Regions from separate parts of the Streptomyces sp. NPDC017936 genome, predicted to be linked through region 2. Evidence: riboswitches for the same ligand, from Rfam matches in the RefSeq annotation. Region 2 holds a riboswitch; each other region holds the start of a gene.

Region 1 (4,286 bases), on a different contig from region 2:
TCGCCGCACGGGGAACCGCCGACCTCATCCACGACTTCGCCTTCCCGCTGCCCATCTACGCCATCTGCGACCTGCTGGGCGTCCCCCGGGAGGACCAGGACGACTTCCGGGACTGGGCCGGGATGATGATCCGGCACGGCGGAGGACCGCGCGGCGGAGTCGCCCGGTCGGTGAAGAAGATGCGCGGCTACCTGTCCGAGCTCATCCACCGCAAGCGCGAGGCCCTGCCCCCCGAGCCCACCGCCGGCGAGGACCTCATCTCCGGCCTCATCCGCGCCTCCGACCACGGCGAGCACCTCACCGAGAACGAGGCCGCCGCCATGGCCTTCATCCTCCTGTTCGCCGGCTTCGAGACGACCGTCAACCTCATCGGGAACGGCACCTACGCCCTCCTCACCCACCCCGGCCAGCGCCACCGGCTCCAGGACGCCCTGGCCGCCGGCGACCGCACCCTGCTGGAGACCGGCGTCGAGGAACTCCTGCGCTACGACGGCCCCGTGGAACTCGCCACCTGGCGCTTCGCCACCCGCCCGCTGACCCTCGGCGGACAGGACATCGCCCCCGGCGACCCCGTCCTCGTCGTCCTCGCCGCCGCCGACCGGGACCCGGCGCGCTTCGCCGACCCGGACACCCTCGACCTGTCCCGCCGCGACAACCAGCACCTCGGCTACGGCCACGGCATCCACTACTGCCTGGGCGCGCCGCTCGCCCGCCTGGAGGGCCAGACCGCGCTCGCCACCCTCCTGACCCGGCTGCCCGACCTCCGGCTCGCCGCCGACCCGGGCGAGTTGAGGTGGCGCGGCGGCCTCATCATGCGCGGGCTGCGCACTCTTCCCGTGGAGTTCACGCCTCCCGCGTCCCCGGTTCCGGGGACACCGTCCGCACCCGCTCCCTGACCGACCGCCACATGACCGTTCCGCGAAGCAAAGGTGACCGTTCCTCAACTCTGTGATCTTCACGTGATCTGTGCGGCATGAACTTGTGACAAGTGATCGTCTGCCTATACGTTCACTCGTCAGCGCGGCGCCCCGGCTTCACCCGCCGCGCGGGCCATCGCTGTCTCGAGAAAGGCGCCCGCATGCTCTCCGGGAACGGTCGTCACCGTCGCCCCCGTCAGGCCCCGGCCCTCCTCGTCGCGGCCGGCGTGACCGGCTCGGCCATCGCCATCCCGCTGCTGGGCGCCGGCGCCGCGAGCGCCGCCGACGGCGGCGTGTGGGACAGGGTGGCGGAATGCGAGACCGGCGGCTCCTGGAGCGCCAACGAGGGTGGCGGCGAGTACGGCGGCCTCTCGCTGACCCAGGAGGACTGGGAGGCGTACGGCGGACTCGACTACGCCACGCGCCCCGACCTGGCCAGCCGCAACCAGCAGATCTCCGTCGCCCAGAAGGTCCTCGCCGACCAGGGCGTCGGCGCGTGGGGCACGTGCGGGCTGACCTCCGGGCTCAGCAAGGAGTCCGGCTCGGTGGACCTGGACACCGGCGTGGCCGGCGAAGAGTCCGACTCCCCCGTGTCGTCCGGCTTGTCCGACTTGTCGAAGGGGGCGTCCGGCTCCGCGAACTCCTCCGGGTCCTCGGAGGATCCGGGCGAGGCCTCCGCCGACCCCTCCGCCGAATCCCCCGGCGACTCCGCCGAGACCCCCTCCTCTTCGCCCTCGTCCTCTTCGCCTTCGACGCCCGACGACCCCGCAGCGTCCGACGCGTCCGCCGACGCCGGCGCGGAAGGCTCTCAGGCGGGAGGCGCGTCGTCCGCGGCGACCCCCGAGGCGGACAACTCGGACAACTACGCACAGAGTGCCGGTTCCTGGAGCCTCGTCGACACCGGCGCCGCCGCCACCGACACCGGCTCCGGCCGCCACCGGGGCGGCACCGCCGACGAGAGCGCGACCGACGGCACGACCACCGCGTCCGCCGGCCGTCACGCCGCCGGAACGGCCGGCGCCTACACGGTCCGGGTGGGTGACTCCCTCGTGTCCATCGCCGACTCCCTTGACCTGGACGGCGGATGGCGTGCGCTCTACGCCGAGAACGAGGACCTCATCGGGCCCGACCCGAGCAACATCGTGCCCGGTCAGACCCTTGCGACTGGGGTCGAATAGGGGCGAAAGGCCGCTGGAAACGGCGGAGTTCACGTCACACTTCGTGCTGAATGTCCGTTTTGGCGAAAGTGTGGGATGAGTCTCAGAAGCCCTGATCGTCTTTGAAAATCCGTCGATCACGTGCCTACGGTCGTGACCGCTCGGCAACCCGAGCCCCGGCTGTCGCAACGCCGAATCCTGCCAGTGGCAGCCCGGGAACAGTCGTCGCGTCAAGCGCCGTGGGCAGGAGCGGGGGACCCAAGGTAAGTGCCGCACCGGGCAGTCGACCGGAGCGGCTCGGGGTGAAGCCACGCCTCCCGGTGGAGGAGTGGCCGGGCAACTCAACCGGCCCGAACCCGACAGCTCACCTCGCAGGCGTCGGTGAGGGGATCGATCCATGCTGTTCTCCAGCAAGGGCAAGCACCGCCGTCCGTCCAAGGCCACCCGCGCCATCGCCGTCGCCGGTGTCGCCGGCGCCGCCGTCGCCGCCCCGCTGATGGCGGCCGGCAACGCCTCCGCCGCCACCGCCGCCGAGTGGGACACCGTCGCCCGGTGCGAGTCCGGCGGCAACTGGTCCATCAACACCGGCAACGGCTACTACGGCGGCCTGCAGTTCTCCGCCTCCACCTGGGCCGCGTACGGCGGCACGCAGTACGCCTCCACCGCCGACAAGGCCTCCAAGTCCCAGCAGATCCAGATCGCCGAGAAGGTCCTCGCGGGCCAGGGCAAGGGCGCCTGGCCGGTCTGCGGCAAGGGCCTGTCCGGCGCCGGCTACACCGGCGGCTCCTCCGACAGCGGCTCCGGCTCGTCGTCCTCGGAGTCCTCCGGGACCACGACCCGTTCGACCGAGCAGCAGAGCGCCTCCCGCTCCGCCGAGCGCCCGGCCGCCCAGAGCCAGAAGACGGTCACCACCCCGACCGGCAAGAAGGTCAAGAAGGGCGACGGCGAGTACAAGGTCGTCAAGGGCGACACCCTCAGCTCCATCGCCGCGCAGGAGGGCGTCAAGGGCGGCTGGGCGAAGCTCTTCCAGCTGAACGGGGACGTCGTCGAGGACGCCGACCTCATCTACCCGGGCCAGCAGCTGCACCTCAAGTGACACCCGGCCCCCAGCGCGGCCACAGCCCCCTCACATCCGAGGTCCGCACACTGAGGACCTCGTGAGGGTCCCCCCGTCCCCACGGGCTCCCCGCCCCGGTGCGTCTTCCCCCCCCGTACGCACCGGGGCGGGGTTTTCTGCGTCCGGGCCGCCCCCCTCGCCTCCCCGCGGCGTTCGCCGCCCGTTCCGGAGATTGCCCCACCCTCTTTGTTCCGGGCGGGAACAATGTGTACCGTCAGTCTGTCCACGGGACGGTCGGTCGGCTGCCGGAGGCCCCCGGGCGGTTAGGCTCTAGTCGCAAGGCCCAGCAAGGGACCGACAAGGGCTCACCGCGGCCCACGTGCCCGTGCACAACCAGCGTCACATCCCAAGAAGGAGATGCTCGTGCCGTCCATCGACGTCGTCGTAGCCCGGGAAATCCTGGACTCCCGAGGCAACCCCACGGTCGAGGTCGAGGTCGGCCTCGACGACGGCAGCACCGGGCGTGCCGCCGTTCCGTCCGGCGCCTCCACCGGCGCCTTCGAGGCCATCGAGCTCCGCGACGGTGACCCCAACCGCTACCAGGGCAAGGGTGTCGAGAAGGCCGTCCTCGCCGTCATCGAGCAGATCGGCCCGGAGCTGGTCGGCTACGACGCCACCGAGCAGCGCCTGATCGACCAGGCCATGTTCGACCTGGACGCCACCGACAACAAGGGCTCCCTCGGCGCCAACGCCATCCTCGGTGTGTCCCTCGCCGTCGCCCACGCCGCCTCCGAGGCCAGCGACCTCCCGCTCTTCCGCTACCTGGGCGGCCCCAACGCGCACCTGCTGCCGGTGCCGATGATGAACATCCTGAACGGCGGCTCGCACGCCGACTCCAACGTGGACATCCAGGAGTTCATGATCGCCCCGATCGGCGCGGAGTCCTTCTCCGAGGCCCTGCGCTGGGGCACCGAGGTCTACCACACCCTCAAGAAGGTCCTGAAGAACAAGGGCCTGTCCACCGGTCTCGGCGACGAGGGCGGCTTCGCCCCGAACCTCGGCTCCAACCGCGAGGCCCTCGACCTCATCCTCGAGGCGATCAAGGAGGCCGGCTACACCCCCGGCGAGCAGATCGCCCTGGCGCTGGACGTCGCC
Region 2 (4,286 bases):
CGACATGCCCCCGTCGGTCAGGACCGCGACGCTCCCGCGCTTGTCCCGGCGGCACTCCTCGCGCCGCACCAGCCCGTCCTTCTCGAGCCGGGCCACCGCGTACGTCAGCCGGCTGCGGGTGATCTTCAACGACTCCGCGAGATCGGTCATGCGCAGGCTCCGCCCGGGCGCCTCGGAGAGGTTGGCCAGAATGGAGTAGTACAGGTGCGGCATGCCGGCCTCCTGCTGGAGCTGCCGGTCGAGCGTGTCCTCCAGGAGGAGGGACGCGGCGACGTACGCGCGCCAGGCGCGCTGCTCCTCGGCGGTGAGCCAGCGGGTCGTCATGCCCCCAGTGTAGGTTTGCTTCAAACTTGAAACCAAGAGATGTCGGGGCGGGGGCGGGGCGAGGAGGCGGGGCGCACCCGCCGGCCGGCCGCCCGACCTCCCGCTCCCTCGCCCCATTCCCTTCCCCCTCGCCCCTCGCCCGGAGAGCCCGCGCCGATGCCGTACCCGTACGTCCTGCTGTCCGCCGCCGTCTCCCTCGACGGCTGTCTCGACGACACCGGCCCCGACCGCCTGCTGCTCTCCGGCCCCGCCGACTTCGACCGGGTCGACGAGGTGCGGGCCTCCGTGGACGCGATCCTGGTCGGCGCCGGCACCATCCGGGCCGACAACCCCCGCCTGCTGGTCAACGCGCCCGAACGCCGGGCCGCGCGCCGGGCGGCGGGCCGGCCGGAGTACCCGCTCAAGGTCACGGTCAGCGGCTCCGGCGAGCTGGACCCGGACGCGAACTTCTGGCACACGGGCGGCGAGAAGGTCGTGTACACGACCGACACGGGCGCCGAGCGGGCCCGGTCGCTCGGCCTCGCGGCCGACGTCGTCCCCCTCGGCGCCCGCCTCGACTGGCGGCGGCTCCTGGAGCACCTGCACGACGTCCGGGGCGTGCGGCGGCTCATGGTCGAGGGCGGCGGGACCGTCCACACCCAGCTCCTGCAGGAGGGCCTCGCCGACGAGCTCCAGCTCGTCCTGGCCCCCCTCTTCGTCGGCGACCCGGACGCGCCCCGGCTGTTCGGACCCGGCGGCTACCAGGCCGGACGGCTGCGGCTGGTCGAGACGCGGCCCATCGAGGACGTCGTGCTGATGCGCTACGAGCCCACCGCGCCCGGCGCCGGCCCGCTGCCCGTCGCCGCCGACCACCACTGGCTGGCCCTCGCCTGCGATCTGGCGGCCGCCTGCCCGCCGTCGCGGACCGCGTTCAGCGTGGGCGCGGTCGTGGTGGCCGCCGACGGGACGGAGCTGGCGCGCGGCCACTCCCGGGAGGCCGGCGACCCCGTGGTGCACGCCGAGGAGGCGGCCCTGGCGAAGATCGACCCGGCCGACCCCCGCCTGGCCACGGCCACCGTCTACACCAGCCTCGAACCCTGCACCCACCGCGCCTCCCGCCCGACGCCCTGCGCCCGTCTCGTCCTGGACGCGGGCGTGGGCAGGGTGGTGACGGCCTGGCGCGAACCGAACACCTTCGTGACCGGCGCCGACGGCTCCGGCCTGCTGGCGGCCGCGGGCGTGGACGTCGTCGTCCTCCCGGAGTACGAGGAGCGGGCCGAGGCCCCCAACCGGCATCTGCTGTAGCGCCGCCGGGCGGGCAGGCGCCTCGTGCAGCACCGCCGGGCGGGCAGGCGCCTCGTACAGCGCCGCCGGGCGGGGTGAGGCCTTGGGGGCGGCCGCCGTGCCGCCCGCCGAGGAGCCCTCCGGCGGTTCCCCGGGCGCCCCTGGAACAACCCTTGTGCTTCCCGTCCCGCGGATGGCGTACACTGGTGTCATACCGACGCGGGGTGGAGCAGCTCGGTAGCTCGCTGGGCTCATAACCCAGAGGTCGCAGGTTCAAATCCTGTCCCCGCTACTCAAGGCCGAGGGCCGGAACCCGATCAGGGTTCCGGCCCTCGGTGCGTTCGCCGCCGGCCCGCCTCCCGCCCGGATCTCACGGAAAGTGACCGGCCGAGCGCCCTGCGCATAACGACTGGGTCACCATCAAAACCGCCGTGACCCCTGAACCGCCCCCGACGTGGGGTCAACTCGCCCGTTTTTCGCCGCTGGTGGGACAAAAGTCCAGGCCAGGAATGTTGTTGATCAAGGGGAACAGCTTGGAAACCGGGCCTCGCGTCTATTAACGTTCGATAACGCAGCGCGGTCGTCCCAGCCGTCACAAGAGGCGGCTCCGTGCGCACGCGCCGAATCCCGTAAGGGAACCGGGGAACCACCACCTTGGGGTGAATCACGCGTAAGCCGCCGTGAGGCAACGGCCGGTATACGCGCGTAGGAGACCTTCCCGCTCCGAACCCGTCAGCTAACCCGGTAGGCGACGGAAGGAAAGGAGTACGCCCGCGTGGCGTCCAACCCGCCTGCCCCAGAAGCCCCGATCGCGCCCAGCCAGACCTTCGGCTACGGCGGCAACCGCACCGACGAGGGCCCCTGGGAGGAGTGGAACCCCACCGCGGAGTCCATTCGCCCGGTACGCGGCCGGCACCGCGTCGCCAAGCAGCGCGGCGGACTCGCCCGCAGCTCCACCGTCCTCGGCGTCGGCGTCATCGCCGCCGTCGGCGCGGGCGGCATGGCCAGCGCCAACACCGGCAAGCCGCCGGTCTCCATCTCCATGCCGGACCTCCCCTCCGTGGGTTCCCTGATCTCGGACGACGACACCTCCGAGGAGGCGGCGCCCGCCCTCAGCAGCTTCGGCGCCACGGTCGCCGCCGACGACAGCACCGCGAGCGCGGCCGACGCGGGCGAGGCGCTGCGCAGCCGGATCATGGCGCAGGCCGAGTCGCAGCAGACCCAGATCGAGACCAAGGCCCAGGCCGCGGCCGAGGCCGCCGTCGCCAAGGCGGAGGCCGACGCGGCCGCCAAGGCCCAGAAGGAGGCGGAGGCCCAGGCCGCCGCCGCCAAGAAGAAGGCCGCCGAGGAGGCCGCGAAGAAGGCCGAGGCCGAGCGCCTCGCCGAGCTCGCCAAGCAGTACACGCTGCCCACCTCCTCGTACACCATCACCTCGACGTTCGGTCAGGCCGGCGCCTACTGGTCCTCCGGGTACCACACCGGTCTGGACTTCGCCGCCCCCACCGGCACCCTGATCAAGGCCGTGCACAGCGGCACCATCACCTCGGCCGGCTGGGACGGGTCGTACGGGTACAAGACCGTGCTCACCCTCGACGACGGCACCGAGATCTGGTACGCCCACCAGTCCTCCATCAGCGTCAGCGTCGGCCAGAAGGTCGCCACCGGCGACGTCATCGGCCGGGTCGGCGCGACCGGCAACGTCACCGGCGCCCACCTCCACCTCGAGGTGCACCCGGGCGGCAGCGCCTCCGGCATCGACCCCGGTGCCTGGCTGCGCGACAAGGGGCTGAACCCCTGAGGTCCCGTACCTCCTGAGTCGTCCGGGGACCGGTGAGGTGGTTTCCCGGATCTTTGTGAACCTTTGGCCGGAGGCGCGGAATGCGCGCCTTCGGCCGAGGTGTTGAAGGGAGGCATGACTTCCCTGCGCAAGCTCGGCTCCTCCGACCTCGAGGTCTTCCCGCTCGCCCTCGGCGGCAACGTCTTCGGCTGGACCGCCGACGAGGCCGCCTCCTTCGCCGTCCTCGACGCCTACACGGCCGCCGGCGGCAACTTCGTCGACACCGCCGACTCCTACTCGGCGTGGATCGAGGGCAACAGCGGCGGTGAGTCCGAGACCCTGATCGGCAAGTGGGTCAAGGCCCGCGGCAACCGCGACGACATCGTGATCGCGACGAAGGTGAGCCAGCACCCCGACTACCAGGGGCTGACCGCCGCCACCATCAAGGCCGCCGCCGACGCCTCGCTGCGCCGTCTGGACACCGACCGCATCGACCTCTACTACACCCACTTCGACAAGCCCGAGGTGCCCGTCGAGGAGATCGTCGGCGCGCTCGACGAGCTGGTGAGGGCGGGCAAGGTGCGGCACATCGCCGCCTCCAACATCTCCCCCGAGCGCCTGCGGGCCTCCCTGGAGTTCTCCGACCGCGAGGGCCTCGCCCGGTACGTCGTCCTCCAGCCGCACTACAACCTCGTATCGCGCGACACCTACGAGGGCGGGCTCCAGGACCTCGTCGCCTCCTCCGGCCTCGCCGCCGTTCCGTACTACGCGCTGGCCTCCGGCTTCCTCACCGGCAAGTACCGGCCCGGCACGACCGTGGACAGCGCGCGGTCCCAGGGGGCCGCCAAGCACCTGGAGACCGAGCGGGGCCGGAAGGTCCTCGCCGCCCTGGACGACATCGCCCGCGCCCACGACAGCGAGA
Region 3 (4,286 bases), on a different contig from region 2:
GACGAGTTCGTAGCGTCCGTCGCCGTCGAGGTCGCCGGGCCAGGCGTGCTGGACGGTGTAGCCGTCGGCCGCGGCGAGCGGGATCTCGGCGTACCCCTCGGCGAGGTCGAGGGCCGCGGAACCCGGCCGCTGCTCGCGCCCGCCCACGACCGCGCGCACGGTGTAGGTCCCCCTGCCCCGGGAGTCGTCCTGGTAGGTCGTCGACTTCCTGATCGGCTCGCGGTTCAGCCGGCGGCCGTTCTTGTACACGTTGAAGGCGATCGCGTCGCCGTACCGGGCGTACTCGGTGCCCAGCAGGCGCCAGCTGAGGAAGGTGCCCTCGCCGGACGGCACGGCGACCAGGCCCCGGTCGAGGTTCTCGACGATCCGGCGCGGCTGCTCGGCGGCCTGGCCGGCGGGCGCGGAGAAGAGCCCGGCCAGCAGGGCGGCGGCGGTGACGGCGACGGTTCTTCGGCGTCGGGTGGGGTTCACGTGTGGTCCTTCACGATGGGAGTGGTCGTGGGGTCGGCCACCTCGCGATGTCCGGTCACCGTCCATGAAGCCGAACGACGTTCGACGTGTCGGACATGCGCGGGATCGCGGAAAGCGCTTGTCCCCTACGGGAGATCACTGTCTCCCCCCTCCGTCCCGCCTGTCGACGGTCCGGCGGGGACCGCCATACGACCGCAACACAATGATCATGAAGACGCAAACACGCCGGAGGCCGGACCCGGGAAACGGGTCCGGCCTCCGGCGTGGGGCAGCTGGTCGCGCCAGGCGTCAGCCGACGGAGACGCCGTGCGAACGGAGGTAGGCGAGCGGGTCGATGTCCGAGCCGTAGTTCGGCGTGGTGCGGATCTCGAAGTGCAGGTGCGGACCGGTGACGTTGCCGGTCGCGCCGGACAGGCCGACCTGCTGGCCCGCGGAGACGGTCTGGCCGGCCGAGACCGAGAGCGAGGACAGGTGGGCGTACTGGGCGTAGTAGCCGTCGGCGAGCCGGATGACGACCTGGTTGCCGTACGCGCCGCCCCAGCCCGCGGAGACGACCGTGCCCGCGCCGACGGCCCTGAGCGAGGTGCCGGTCGGGACGACGAAGTCGACGCCGGTGTGGTAGCCGCTGGACCACATGCTGCCGGACATGCGGTACGGGGTGCCGACGGCGGCGTTCGCCGTGGGCAGGGCGTAGCCGCTGGAGCCGCCGTCGTTCCCGGCGCCCTGGGCGGCCGTGGTCCGGGAGGACGAGGACTGCCCGGCGGACTCCGAGGCCTTCGACCGCGAGGCCTCCGAGGCCTCCGAGGCCTTCGCGGACTTGGACGACTGCGACGACTTCGACGAGGAGGAGGAACCGGCCGCGGCGGACGGCGACCCGGTGGCGCCGGTCGCGGCCTTCTCGCCGATCGACAGCTTCAGACCGGGGTGGATCAGCGACGGGTCGTCGCCGACGGCCGCGCGGTTGTCGGCGTACAGCTTCTGCCAGCCGCCGCCGACGTGCTGCTCGTCCGCGATCTTGGAGAGGTAGTCGCCCGCCCGCACCGTGTAGGTCGTGGCGCTCGCGGCGGACTTCGAGCCGGCGGCGGCCGGCTGCGCGACCGGAACGCTCTGGACGGCCTTCTCCGGAAGCGAGGACACCGGCTGCGCGGCCGGTGCGGCGTGGGCGCCGGCGGCGCCGATGAGCGGGAGGGCGAGCGCGGCGCCACCGGTTCCGGCGGCGGCGAGGGAGCGGGTGAAGCGCTGGGTCTTCGGGCGGCGGTGCTTACCCTTCGCGGGCATGGCGGATTCCTCTCCGGCGCCTGCGAGGTGAGCTGTCGGGTGCGGGCTGGAGATGCCCGGCCGCGCCGGGGCGCGGCTTTACCCCGAGCCTGTTCCGGAGACCGGAACAGGCGGTTCTGCCTGTGGGTCCCCCGCTCCTGCCGTGCACGGGTGAGTGTGTGCGGGCTCCGGGCGGCGGCAGGATTCGGCGTCCGTCCGGATCGGTGTGGAACGTAAGCGACCCGGACGCACGACGACAAGCGAGGGTTGCCCCCCTGCCCCCTTCCTCCCGGCCCCCGGCGGGGAATCCCGGTCACTTTCCGTGTACCGGAACGGCCGCCGCCCACCGAACGGCCGGGAAGAGCACCGAAATTACGTGAACATGACGAGCGACGCACGGTCACGGATATGACGCTCCTCACGTGACGTGCCCCCAGGACCCTTTACTCCCGGCCGAGTTGGAATGAAGGCCCCCAATCCGGACAGATCACTCAGATGCGACGCAAGCGGATGACCGTCGCATCGAGGTCACCACGGAGCCCCGTGCGCATCCCGTGGTGCACCAGCACCGCCCCCCGGTGCACTTCGCCCGTTTCGAGGCATTCGTACGAAGCGGCCGGGTCGAGGCCGCGCAGCCGTACCGCCGGCACCGGCTCGCCGTACCGCTGCGCCTGGAGCCAGGCGAGGACGACGGACTCGTCCCCGCGCACGTACTGCACGGCGCTCAGGCCCCCCTCCGGGGGCCGCAGCCGGTAGAGCTCGCCGTGCTGCACGAGGGGCCGGATCTCCTTGTAGAGATCGACCCAGCGGCGGGCCTCGGCGAGCTCCTCCCCGGACCACTCGGAGAGGTCCCCGCCGACCCCGAGCACCCCGGCCATGGCGCTGACGAACCGGAAGCGCAGCGAGCTGACCCGGCCGTTGAGCTGGGTGTTCGGACTGTCGGTGACCCAGGCGGCCATCACCCGCGCGGGGTGGATCTGACTGAAGCCGTGCTGGATGGCGAGCCGGTCCAGCGGGTCGGTGTTGTCGGAGGTCCACACCTGGTCCGTGCGGCTCATGATCCCGAGGTCGATCCGCCCGCCGCCGCCCGAGCAGGACTCGAAGGCCACGCCCGGATGGGCCGCCCGCAGCCGGTCCAGCAGCGCGTACAGGGCGCGCACGTGGTCCACCCAGAGCCGCTGGGGGTAGTCGTCGTCCGGCCAGCCGGCGTCGGTGAAGCAGCGGTTGAAGTCCCACTTCACGTAGTCGATGGGCGCACTGGACAGCAGTCCGTCGAGCTGCTGCCAGAGGTACTCCTGGACGTCCTCGCGCGCGAGGTTGAGCACCAGCTGATTGCGCAGCTCCGTCCGCCTGCGTCCCGGCTGGTACTGCACCCAGTCGGGGTGCGCCCGGTACAGGTCGCTGTCGGCGTTGACCATCTCGGGCTCGACCCAGATGCCGAACTGCATGCCGAGCGCGTGCACCTGGTCCGCGAGCGGCTCGAGGCCCCGCGGGAAGCGCTCGGGGTTGGGCCGCCAGTCGCCGAGCCCGGCGTGGTCGCCGGTGCGCGCGCCGAACCAGCCGTCGTCCACCACGAACAGCTCGACGCCGATGTCCGCGGCCCGCCGCGCGAGGCTCGCCTGCTGTTCCTCGGAGATGTCGAAGTAGGTGGCCTCCCAGGAGTTGAACAGCACGGGCCGGTCGCGCCCGGCCTCCGGGATCACGTGCGCCCGCTGGTAGGCGTGCCAGGCGCGGCTCGCGCCGCCGAAGCCGGCGTCGGTCCACAGGCCGGCGAAGACGGGCGTGGTGAACGACTCCCCGGCCGCCAGCCGCAGCAGGCCCGAGTCGTCGTAGCCGGCGCCGCCGGTGATCTGCACGCGCGCGTCGGGCAGCTGGGCCACGGCGATCCGCCACGAGCCCGACCAGCCGAGGGCGCAGCCGTAGACCTCGCCCCGCTCCTCGGTCGCGTCGGTGTCCAGGGCGACCCAGGGCAGGTGCTGGTGGCCGGTGTGGCCGCGGCGGCTGCCGATGACCTTCTCGCCGTAGGTGAGGGGCCCCCGGGTGAGGCGGGACTCGGCGGCCCAGCGGCCGTGCAGCTGGGACAGGCGCCAGCCGTCGCGGTCGGGCAGGCTCCAGGCGGCGGAGTCGGCGCGCAGCAGTTCCAGGGGTTCGTCGCCGTCGTTGCGCAGGGTCACCCAGCGTTCGACGACGTCGTCGCGCATCCGGTAGTGGAGGGTGACGCCGAGCCCGGCGTCACGGAAGAGCAGGCGCAGTTCGCCGCCCTCGGTCTCGTGGCCGGCGAAGGTCCACTCGGTGCCGCGCCGCCCGGCGCCGCGCACCGACAGGGCGGGCCGGACGAAGCGGGCCCCGCCCTCCACCGGGTACTCCTCCCGGCCGTCGAGCGGGGACTCGAAGGACCAGTAGTCGGGCAGGGGGCGCTCGGCGAGGGCCTCGGCGTCGGCGAGCGCGAGCCGCGGGCCCCAGTGCAGGTGCACGAGCTCGTCGGCCTCGGTGACATGGACGGCGTAACTGCTGGCGGGCCCCGTAAGGAGCCAGGTGCGGCCGTCGGCGGCGGACTC
Region 4 (4,286 bases), on a different contig from region 2:
CAGCTCGCCCTGACCGCCGTGCAGCGCGTGCTGGACGTCACGGCGGAGGAGGTGCGGGAGGTGGCCAAGGCCCGCCTGCGCCCCGACAACCGCGCCGTACTGGTCTACGAACCCACCGAGCCGACCGACAGCACCGCCGACGAGGACGAGAACGAGGAGGCGGCCAAGTGACCGAGCTCGCCACGATGGACTTCCACCCCCAGCCGCAGGCGGGCGAGGCCAGGCCGTGGGCGTTCCCGGCCCCCGCGCGCGGAACGCTCGACAACGGCCTGACCGTGCTGCACTGCCACCGGCCCGGCCAGCAGGTCGTCGCCGTCGAGGTCATCCTCGACGCGCCCCTGGACGCCGAGCCGGCCGGACTCGACGGCGTCGCCACGATCATGGCGCGGGCCTTCTCCGAGGGCACCGACAAGCACTCCGCGGAGGAGTTCGCCGCGGAGCTGGAGCGCTGCGGCGCCACCCTCGACGCGCACGCCGACCACCCCGGCGTCCGCCTCAGCCTGGAGGTCCCCGCCTCCCGCCTGGCCAAGGCCCTCGGCCTGATCGCCGACGCCCTCAGGGCGCCCGCGTTCGCCGACAGCGAGGTCGAGCGCCTGGTGCGCAACCGCCTCGACGAGATCCCGCACGAGCTGGCCAACCCGTCCCGGCGCGCCGCCAAGGAGCTGTCCAAGGAGCTGTTCCCGGCCGACGCGCGCATGTCGCGTCCGCGCCAGGGCACCGCGGAGACGGTCGAGAACATCGACTCCGCGGCGGTCCGCGCCTTCTACGAGAAGCACGTCCGTCCCGCCACGGCCACCGCCGTGGTCGTCGGCGACCTGACGGGCGTCGACCTGGACGCGCTCCTCGGCGACACCCTGGGCGCCTGGACGGGTTCCCCGGCCCAGCCGCGGCCCGTGCCGCCGGTGACCGCCGACGACACCGGCCGGGTCGTCATCGTGGACCGCCCCGGCGCCGTCCAGACGCAGCTGCTGATCGGCCGCGTCGGCCCCGACCGGCACGCGCGCGTGTGGCCCGCCCAGGTGCTCGGCACGTACTGCCTCGGCGGCACCCTCACCTCCCGCCTGGACCGCGTCCTGCGCGAGGAGAAGGGCTACACCTACGGCGTGCGCGCCTTCGGGCAGGTCCTGCGCTCCGCGCCGGACGGCACGGGCGCCGCGATGCTCGCCATCAGCGGCTCCGTGGACACCCCGAACACCGGTCCCGCGCTGGAGGACCTCTGGAAGGTGCTGCGCACCCTCGCCGCGGGGGGACTCACCGACGCCGAGCGCGACGTCGCCGTGCAGAACCTGGTCGGTGTGGCGCCGCTGAAGTACGAGACCGCCGCGGCCGTCGCCGGCACCCTGGCCGACCAGGTCGAGCAGCACCTGCCCGACGACTACCAGGCGGCGCTGTACCAGCAGCTCGCCGCGACCGGCACCGTGGAGGCCACCGCGGCCGTCGTGAGCGCCTTCCCGGTGGACCGTCTGGTGACCGTCCTCGTCGGTGACGCCGCCCGGATCAAGGAGCCGGTCGAGGCCCTGGGCATCGGCGAGGTGAAGGTCGTTCCCGCGGAGTAGGGACCGCGGCCGCACGCCCGGCCACCGCGGCACGCGCGCGTGAGGGGCCCTGGTGACCGACGGGTCGTCAGGGCCCCTTCGATGTCCGAATTGAGCGAGAGGCTGCCTGTCTGCCCTGTGGCATGCGCTACAAAACCCCCGTTGCGTTTGGGCGCGGACGGCGGGCGCGTCTAGTTTCGTCCGGGCTGTTCGTCGGGCAGTGCGCCGCACCCGCGGCACCGGACAGTCATCGCCGAGTCCCCGTACGGCGCGAGCCAGGGGAGCCGGGGACCCACACCTGTGCAGTCCCTGGGGTGAATCGGACGCCCGCGCGTGCCGCGAGGGGGCCCGTAGGAGACCTTCCTGCTCCGAACCCGTCAGCTAACCCGGTAGGCGAGAGGGAAGGAAAGGACCGCTCAACTTCATGGCGTTCACCTGCGCCACCGGGAAGCACCGTCGTCCCGGCCGGACGAAGCGCACCACCGCCCGCGCGGCGGGCATCGCGGCGCTCACCACCACCGGCGTCATCGGAACCGTCGCCTCCACCCCGGCTCTCGCCGCCGAGACCTCCTCCGAGCAGACCGGCCTGATCCCCGTCGTCACCATCGGCGACTCCGTGGCCGAGCAGATCGACGACCAGGTCGCCGCGCAGAAGCAGGCCGCCCGGGAGGAGGCCGCGCGCAAGGAGGCGGCCGCCCTGGCCGCCGCGAAGGTCGAGAAGGAGCGCGAGGCCAGGGCCCGCGCCGCCCGCGCGGCCGAGCGCGAGCGCCTCAACACCTTCGTGTCGCCGATCACCGGCTCCTACGTCTCCACGAGCTACCGGTCCGGTGGCTCGCTGTGGTCCTCCGGCAGCCACACCGGCATCGACTTCCACGCCTCGAGCGGCACGCCCGTGCACGCGGTCGGGCTCGGCACCGTCGTCGAGGCCGGCTGGGGCGGCGCGTACGGCAACCAGGTCGTGATCCGGATGCACGACGGGACGTACACCCAGTACGGTCACCTGTCGTCGATCAGCGTCTCGGTGGGGCAGGAGGTCGCCCCGGGCACGCGGATCGGTCTCTCCGGCGCGACCGGCAACGTCACCGGCCCGCATCTGCACTTCGAGGCCCGCACGAGTGCGGAGTACGGCTCGGACATCGACCCGGTCGCCTACCTCCGCAAGCACGGCGTGGACGTCTGACGACGCACCGCGACGGATCGTCCCGGCCCCGGCCTTCCCGGCCGGGGCTTTCGTCGTTTCCTGCGCTCCGCTGTCCAAAAAATATCCCTGGATTCCGGCCCGCCGTCGGAAATTCCGGCCCGCTGCAATAGAGTCTTTGACCACGCGTCGCTCGTCGGCGTTTCACGGGGATTAAGGCGGAGGTCGGTCATGCGTATTCCGGCGCACTCGGTGTGCACGGCCATCCGGGACGACATCGTCGCGGGTGTCCACGAGCGTGGCGGCCGCCTCACCGAGGAAGTCCTCGCGCGCCGCTACGGCGTCTCGCGCGTCCCCGTCCGGGAGGCCCTGCGCACCCTGGAGGCGGAGGGCTTCGTCGTGACGCGGCGGCACGCGGGCGCGTGCGTCGCCGAACCGACCGAGCAGGAGGCGGCGGACCTGCTGGAGATGCGCCTGCTCCTGGAGCCGCTCGGAGCCGCCCGGGCCGCCCAGCGGCGCACCGAGGCGCACCTGAAGGTGCTGCGCGGTCTCGTCCGGCTGGGTCAGGAGCGCGCCAGGAGGGGCAACAGCGACGACCTGCGCTCCCTGGGCGGCTGGTTCCACGAGACGCTCGCGCAGGCCTCCGGCAGCCACGCCCTGACCTCGACCCTCACCCAGCTGCGCCACAAGATCGCCTGGATGTACGCGGTGGACGCGCCGGCCGACCCGGTGGACTCCTGGGCCGAGCACGGCGCGATCGTGGACGCCGTCGCGCGCGGCGACGGCGAGCGCGCGCGGGCGATCACCGCGCTGCACACCGAGCGCTCGTCCGCCGCGCACCGGCCGCGCTTCCCGGGCGGCGACCGCCCGGACCGTGTGAGGACTTCGCAACACGTCGTCAACATGTCGGGCCCACGCCATTAACACGAGGGCCGTATACAAAGAGGGGTTATTCGGCGGACGTGGATTTCCGCTGCCCTTTTCGTGGTGCGCCGTGAATTCCTGGTGGCGCGCTCTTCGTGTGCGCGTGCTTTCCTTTTCGGCGTGCTCGGGCTGATTTTCTTCGCGAGGCCGCGTGAAGGCGCCGGAGCGCGACCGTGCCGAAACGGCGGAGCCGCGCCGCCCGGGAAGGGCGACGCGGCTCCCTGTGCGCCGCGGGGCTCAGACGGTCTCGGGAAGCTCCTCGAGCCCCTCGGAGACCAGCTTGGCCAGCCGGTCGAGCGCGACGTCCGCGCCCTCGGCGTCGGAGGCGAGGACGATCTCCTCGCCGCCCTGGGCGCCCAGACCGAGGACGGCCAGCATGGAGGCCGCGTTGACGGGGGTGCCGCCCGCCTTGGCGATCGTCACCGGGACGCCCGCGGCCGTGGTGGCCCGTACGAAGATGGAGGCGGGGCGGGCATGGAGGCCCTCGGCCCAGCCGACGTTGACGCGGCGCTCAGCCATGTGTTGCTGCCCTTCAGTGCTCAGGGTTGTCTAGACCAGTGTTCCACACGTGGAGCGTGCCGGGAACGGTGCTGTGTCCCTGTCCCGCGTCCCGTTCCCGTCCGGCCGCCCGGGCCCCGGCCCGGCCTCCCGTCCTCCACAGACTGCCTCGCGCCGTTGTCGTGCGCGAG

What was found. A riboswitch is a leader RNA that binds a small molecule or an ion and turns the genes downstream of it on or off. The one in region 2 is predicted to bind cyclic di-AMP.
Region 1: it holds a riboswitch for cyclic di-AMP, as region 2 does, so the genes downstream of both, ACH4F6_RS13725 (transglycosylase family protein) here and ACH4F6_RS24285 (M23 family metallopeptidase) in region 2, are expected to answer to the same signal.
Region 3: it holds a riboswitch for cyclic di-AMP, as region 2 does, so the genes downstream of both, ACH4F6_RS05960 (LysM peptidoglycan-binding domain-containing M23 family metallopeptidase) here and ACH4F6_RS24285 (M23 family metallopeptidase) in region 2, are expected to answer to the same signal.
Region 4: it holds a riboswitch for cyclic di-AMP, as region 2 does, so the genes downstream of both, ACH4F6_RS16370 (M23 family metallopeptidase) here and ACH4F6_RS24285 (M23 family metallopeptidase) in region 2, are expected to answer to the same signal.

What each region holds. Positions count from the first base shown of each region.
Region 1 is NZ_JBIRHK010000005.1:449,412-453,697, forward strand. Features, by position in the region: gene ACH4F6_RS13715 (cytochrome P450) at 1-896, shown strand, start outside; gene ACH4F6_RS13720 (transglycosylase family protein) at 1,079-2,095, shown strand; cyclic di-AMP (ydaO/yuaA leader) riboswitch at 2,300-2,467, shown strand; gene ACH4F6_RS13725 (transglycosylase family protein) at 2,472-3,170, shown strand; gene eno (phosphopyruvate hydratase) at 3,555-4,286, shown strand, end outside.
Region 2 is NZ_JBIRHK010000012.1:17,943-22,228, reverse strand. Features, by position in the region: gene ACH4F6_RS24300 (MarR family winged helix-turn-helix transcriptional regulator) at 1-324, opposite strand, end outside; gene ACH4F6_RS24295 (dihydrofolate reductase family protein) at 481-1,608, shown strand; tRNA gene ACH4F6_RS24290 (tRNA-Met) at 1,806-1,879, shown strand; cyclic di-AMP (ydaO/yuaA leader) riboswitch at 2,196-2,355, shown strand; gene ACH4F6_RS24285 (M23 family metallopeptidase) at 2,363-3,385, shown strand; gene ACH4F6_RS24280 (aldo/keto reductase) at 3,500-4,286, shown strand, end outside.
Region 3 is NZ_JBIRHK010000002.1:552,545-556,830, reverse strand. Features, by position in the region: gene ACH4F6_RS05965 (hypothetical protein) at 1-471, opposite strand, end outside; gene ACH4F6_RS05960 (LysM peptidoglycan-binding domain-containing M23 family metallopeptidase) at 760-1,749, opposite strand; cyclic di-AMP (ydaO/yuaA leader) riboswitch at 1,754-1,912, opposite strand; gene ACH4F6_RS05955 (alpha-galactosidase) at 2,220-4,286, opposite strand, start outside.
Region 4 is NZ_JBIRHK010000007.1:114,888-119,173, forward strand. Features, by position in the region: gene ACH4F6_RS16360 (M16 family metallopeptidase) at 1-171, shown strand, start outside; gene ACH4F6_RS16365 (M16 family metallopeptidase) at 168-1,556, shown strand; cyclic di-AMP (ydaO/yuaA leader) riboswitch at 1,777-1,946, shown strand; gene ACH4F6_RS16370 (M23 family metallopeptidase) at 1,960-2,715, shown strand; gene ACH4F6_RS16375 (GntR family transcriptional regulator) at 2,905-3,597, shown strand; gene ACH4F6_RS16380 (HPr family phosphocarrier protein) at 3,835-4,116, opposite strand.